2 regions of the Acetivibrio saccincola genome follow, and region 2 is predicted to be linked to the other one. Evidence: riboswitches for the same ligand, from Rfam matches in the RefSeq annotation. Region 2 holds a riboswitch; the other holds the start of a gene.
The links. A riboswitch is a leader RNA that binds a small molecule or an ion and turns the genes downstream of it on or off. The one in region 2 is predicted to bind thiamine pyrophosphate.
Positions count from the first base shown of each region.

Region 1: it holds a riboswitch for thiamine pyrophosphate, as region 2 does, so the genes downstream of both, thiS (sulfur carrier protein ThiS) here and HVS_RS07790 (MTH1187 family thiamine-binding protein) in region 2, are expected to answer to the same signal.

Region 1 is NZ_CP025197.1:1,607,636-1,610,810, forward strand. It holds gene HVS_RS07130 (hypothetical protein) at 1-417, shown strand, start outside; gene yihA (ribosome biogenesis GTP-binding protein YihA/YsxC) at 569-1,168, shown strand; TPP riboswitch at 1,232-1,336, shown strand; gene thiS (sulfur carrier protein ThiS) at 1,432-1,632, shown strand; gene HVS_RS07145 (thiazole synthase) at 1,636-2,418, shown strand; gene thiH (2-iminoacetate synthase ThiH) at 2,461-3,175, shown strand, end outside.
Region 2 is NZ_CP025197.1:1,749,749-1,752,923, forward strand. It holds gene HVS_RS07780 (ABC transporter substrate-binding protein) at 1-884, opposite strand, end outside; gene HVS_RS07785 (ABC transporter permease) at 890-1,651, opposite strand; gene HVS_RS07790 (MTH1187 family thiamine-binding protein) at 1,626-1,913, opposite strand; TPP riboswitch at 2,050-2,155, opposite strand; gene HVS_RS07795 (STM3941 family protein) at 2,341-2,856, shown strand.

The DNA of each region.
Region 1 (3,175 bases), 140 kb from region 2:
AAAAATATAATAAAAGTATTTCCTTATAAGGACTATATCTATTATATTTTTCTTGATGAGAATGAAGAAGTATATACAATGAGATATAATATAAATACATACGAAATAGAAAAAATTTTCTTTGACTATATATATAAAGATTCAATGGATTTAGAAGGCAATGTGATTATTAGTGAATATCCTGATTTTTGCGATAGTATAAATGAAAAGCTTGTTAACAAATTAGATGAGTATATACAAACCATATATACAGATAACAGAATAGTATTTGAAATATTGGTAAATAACCCTAAAAATGGAAGTTATATATCTTTGTATGAGTACATACCGGAGACTAAAGAAACTAAACTGTTAGTTAAGTTTGATGTTACAAATATACGGGAAATAGCATTTATAGAAGCAAATAAAAATAATTAAAAAATAAATTTTATAAGGTAAAATTCACGGGATAATAGAGCGCAACGGTTCTGGAAAGACGGTTCTTTTTAAATGTGTAACCTTTAAATTTGTAAGTTTAATGGTATAATATTTTTTGAAGATAAATATTATACAAAAGAGGTAGAATGTAATGAGTTTAAATATAAATAATGCAAAATTCGAAGTATCGGCGGTTAAGCCTTCCCAGTATCCTGTTAGTGATTTGCCTGAAGTGACCTTTGTGGGAAGGTCTAATGTAGGTAAATCCTCTTTGATTAATTCTCTTTTAAACAGGAAAAATTTGGCAAAAGTTGCAGCTACACCTGGAAAAACGCAGGTGATAAATTTTTACAATATAGATAATAAACTGTATTTTGTGGACCTTCCCGGGTACGGGTATGCAAAAGTGTCAAAAGGGGTACAGGCTTCCTGGGCAAAATTTATTGAAACTTATTTAGTAAAAAGGGAGCAGCTAAAATTAATAGTTATGCTTGTTGATATAAGACATTCTCCAACTTCCCATGACAAATTAATGCATGACTGGATTTTAAGTATGGAGCTTCCATACTTAGTGGTTGCAACTAAGAAGGACAAAGTACCCCGTTCTAAAATAAAGCCAAGATTGGCTGATATAGCTAAAGAGCTAAATCTTGATGCTTCTAATAAATTAATTCCCTATTCCTCAGAGACAAGACAGGGAAGGGATGAATTGTGGGATGAAATTAAAAAGTGTTTGGATATGGAAGGCTAATCTTGACAAATGTCTTTACAAGTGTAGATTTATAATATATAATAGACTCTGAAAATTGAATATTTTTTAAGCTGGGGGTGCCACACTGGCTGAGAAAGAGTGAAAAACTCTTAACCCTTTGAACCTGACACGGATAATGCCGGCGTAGGGAAGCTTTGAAAAAGTGTTTTTTTCATAGATAATTAGCTTGCCTCAAAGGCAAGCTTTTTTTGATACCTAAAGACATAAAGTATGTAATATATGTAAAATAAGGGGGTGTTAAATTGTTTATATCGCTAAATGGCAAAAAGACAGAAATAAAAGAAGGAATGACATTAAAGGAACTTATAGATGAAAAAGGTCTTGAGCCTGAGAGAATAGTTGTTGAGCACAATTATCAGGTTTTAAGACAGGAGGAGTGGGAGAAAACCATTTTAAAAGAAAATGATAACCTGGAAGTTTTAAGATTTGTAGGGGGCGGATAAATTATGGGTGAAAGATTAGTTAGTGACAGATTGGTTATTGGAGGAGTGGAAATCAAAAGCAGGCTTTTTGTGGGGACAGGAAAGTTTTCATCAAACAAACTGATTCCTGATGTAATAATGGGTTCAAATGCCCAGGTTATTACTGTGGCGCTAAGGAGAATTGATTTTGATTCAGATGAGGAAAACATATTAAATTACATTCCAAAAGACTGCATTATAATGCCCAATACTTCAGGGGCGAGAAATGCAGAGGAGGCTGTAAGAATTGCAAGAATTGCAAGGGCTGCCGGGTGCGGCAATTTTATAAAAATTGAGGTTATTTCAGACAATAAGTATCTTTTGCCGGATAACCATGAAACAATTAAAGCAACTGAAATTTTAGCCAGGGAAGGATTTATTGTAATGCCCTATATGAGCCCTGATTTAATGGCAGCAAAAAGGCTTGTGGAAGCAGGGGCTGCATCGGTGATGCCCTTAGGTGCACCCATAGGCACAAATAAGGGACTTAAAACAAAAGAACTTATAAAAATATTAATTAATGAAATTGATGTGCCTGTTATAGTTGATGCAGGAATTGGAAAGCCTTCTCATGCTTGTGAGGCTATGGAGCTTGGTGCGGATGCCGTTCTTGTAAATACCGCCATAGCAACGGCGGAAGATCCTGCCAAAATGGCACGGGCCTTTGCAAAAGCTGTTGAAGCCGGAAGAATGGCATATCTTTCAGGTACCGGTGCAGTTAGGGAGTATGCAGAGGCTTCATCACCTCTTACAGGATTTTTGGCGTAGGGCTGAAAAGACAAAAGAAACCATGCTGAAAGAAGGGTTAAAATGAGTTTTTATAATGAGTACATAAAATACAGGGACTTTAATTTTGAAAATTTTTTTGAAAAATTAACTGATGAACATATATTAAGGGCAATTAACAAGGAAAAACTTGATGAATATGATTTTTTGACCCTTTTATCAGAAAGGGCGGAAAAGCATTTAGAAGAAATGGCTCAAAAAGCAAACAGGCTTACCCTGCAGCATTTTGGGAAAGTTATATTTTTATATACACCCATGTACCTGGCTAATTACTGTGTCAACCAGTGTGCTTACTGTGGTTTTAATGTGACAAACAAAATTGTAAGAAAAAAACTTGAATTGGATGAGGTGGAGAGGGAAGCAGAAGCAATAGCAGAGACAGGCTTAAAGCATATTTTAATCCTTACAGGGGAGTCAAGGAAGAAAACACCTTTAAGCTATATAAAGGATTGTGTAAAAATATTGAAAAAGTACTTTTCTTCCATAACAATTGAAATTTATCCTTTGACGGAAGAGGAGTACAGAGAGCTGGTTGTAGCCGGGGTTGACGGGCTTACGGTGTATCAGGAAGTATATAATGAAAAAACTTACGACAAAATTCACATAAGAGGTCCTAAGAAAGATTACAGATTCAGGCTTGATACTCCTGAAAGGGCGTGCAGGGCATCAATGAGAAGTGTAAATATAGGAGCTCTTTTAGGTTTGGAGAACTGGAGGAGTGAAAGCTTTTTTACAGGTC
Region 2 (3,175 bases):
ACAAGTTCCCTGTCAAGCTCCGGTGCAAGTTCTAAAAGGCATTCTGCGGCCTCGTCAGGATTTTCCATTGCAAATTTATAACCTTCCTGTACAGCCCTCATAAAGCTTTTAACAAGTTCAGGGTTGTTGTTGATATTGTTTTCGTTTGTTATTATTACAGGAGTGTAGTAGTCAAAGATGTCTGAAAGCTCCCTTAGGGAAATATAGTTGATTTCTGCTCCTTTATTTGTGGCATTTATATAATCCCAACCTTCAAAAATCCAGGCAAAGTCAATTTGACCTGTTTCACTGGCGGTTAAGAAGTCCAAAGTACCTGTAGTAAGTATTTCAACCTTTTCCGGATCCCCTCCGGCATCTTTTACAATTTGCTTTACCATTGCAGTTTCAACTTCAGAACCCCAACCGCCGTACTTTTTACCTTCAAAATCCTTAGGGGAATTTATTCCCTTTGACTTCAGTGAGCCAAATCCGGAGGTGTTGTGCTGGATTACAGCTGCAATTGAAACTATAGGTATATCTGCAGAACGTGCAAATGTAACTCCTTCTTGATAACTTATACCAAACTGGGCGGTATTTGATGCCACAAGCTGGTCGGCGGAAGATTCACCGGGCTGTATTATAGAAACATTAAGACCTTCTTTTTCAAAAAAACCCTTTACCTTTGCCACATAAACCCCGGTGTGATTTGTATTGGGAGTCCAGTCTAATACAAATGTTACATCTTGCAAATTATCAGTACTGTCTAAATTATCAGTACTCCCTTTTGAAGGTATGGTATCCTCCGGCTCTACAGTTTCCTGCTTTGTACAGCCTGACAGAAGACTTGTCAAAGACAGGCTAATAATAATCAATGTAAATAATAGCTTTAGTATATTTTTTTTCATGTTAATCATCCTTTTAACTCCCATTTTATTGTTTTCTTTTCTATTATGCTTATAATTGCAAATAATAAAATACTAAAAAGTGAAATTATCACAATATCTGCAAACATTGCAGCAGTTTTAAAGGATTTCATTGAGCGGGTGAGGAAAATACCTAGTCCCTTTTGTGCCCCGGTCCACTCAGACATTACAGTCCCCATTACGGCATATGCCGCTGCAAGCTTTAGTCCTGAAAAGAAGTGGACCAATGCTGAGGGGAGTTTTACTTTGGTAAAAATCTGCATCCTGCTTGCATTCATGCATTTAAGAAGTTCTTCAAAGTCTCTGTCATATGAGTTTAATCCTTCCGTAAGGCTAAGAGCCACAGGGAAGAAAACCACCAGCACACAGACAATTAATTTTGACACAATACCTATCCCAAACCAAATTGTAATTAATGGGGCAATTACAATTATTGGTACGGTTTGAGAAAGCACCATAAAAGGGTAAAAGATGCTGCGTATAATTTTAAAATTGCTCATTATTACAGACAATAAAACCGCCAATATTACACCTAATATAAAGCCTAAAACAGTTTCGGTTATTGTTGTAATTGAGTGGGAAAGGAGTAAATCCTTAGACTTTATAAACTCATTTAAAATAGCCGAAGGTGCCGGCAGGACATATTCTTTTATATCTTTTACTTTTACAACCACTTCCCACAAAATGACAAAAAGTACAAGGGCTATGGACGGATAAATGGGATTACCTGTACTTGGAAATCTTTTCATCCATGGTCACGCCTTCCTCTTTGTAGTCAATTTTAACTACAGATACAACCCTTTTTGCCCCTTCCTGCGTACAGATTTTTTGTGCCTTTTTGACAATTTCCAAAAGGGTGTCCAAGTCCCCTTCCATAGTTGTTTCCATTGGACCTACTTCATATTTGACACCGCTTTCTTTTATCATTTCAATTACCTTGTCCACAACAGGATAAACCCTTTCTTCAGGTACACTTGGCAAAACCTGAAGTGATACATTTATATTTGCCATATTTTTAAAGCTCCTTTCCTATTTGAAATCCATATTATATTTTTTTAATTACATAAACTAATATTTCATAAACTAACATTAGACAAATCAATATTTTATTATTCAAATTAACAAAAAACCGCCCAACATAGGCGGTAAAATGCTATTTACTCTATCCCTACGCTGGTATTATCCAGATCAGGTTATGCGGGTTGCGGAAAACTCCGCTCTCAGCCGGAAAACCAGCACCCCGTGTGTGTTTATTATTTAATTTTTATTAATAATAGCATAATGGAAAAGTAAATACAAGCTATACAAAGATTATAGTATATTATTTTTATTCAAATGTATTTCTTTAAATAAAAATAATTAAAAATAATTGATTTTATTTGATTATTATGGTAAAATTAACATATAAACTAATATAGATTGAGAAGGGGATTTAGAAATGGATAAGATAGTTATTAAACAGAATCAATTAAAACAGTTTTCGCTGCTATTACTCAGTATTATAATGGTTGTATCATCAGTTTTTGTGTTTTTTATCAACATGCCTATATTTGGTATTACTTTTGTTAGTAAAATAATAGGAGCTGCTGGAATTATATTTTTTGGAGCTGCTTCAATTTATATAATTAAATGCTTTATAAAACCTAAAGCTGTCCTTGTTATTGACCGGAATGGTATTACAGATAACTCCAGTGCTGTTAGTATTGGTTTTATTCCATGGCATGATATAAAATCAGTCTACATTAAAGATGTGCTTAATGAGTCTTTTATTTGTATTGATGTTGAAAATATAGAAGAAAAACTAAAAGGTTTATCTTCATTTAAAAAAAACATGATAAAGAGGAATTTAAAAACAGGAGCCCCGCCGGTGTCAATAACACTTGGATCAACTAGCTATAAACCGGAGAAGGTTTTAGAAATTATTAAAAATTACAAAGAAGTTTATAATCAATAGGGATGTTCTCTTTACGTCCTATTGTCCTGTCTACAAGAGAAAGAAATCACCTAAATTTAATTTAAATCATTATAATTTACTTAAAAGAGGTTTATTACAATGAATGAAAAAAAGATAGTTATAAAGCAAAGCACATCAAAACAGTTATTATATGTATTACTCAGTATTATAATGACTGCGACATCAGTCTATGTGTTTTCCAGCAGCAGGTTATTATTTGGAATTAAATACATGAACAAAATAATAGGTATCGCCGGAATTATCTTTTCCGGTAGAAGTTTTAGACATTATTAGAAAGTATAAAGATGTTTACAGCAGT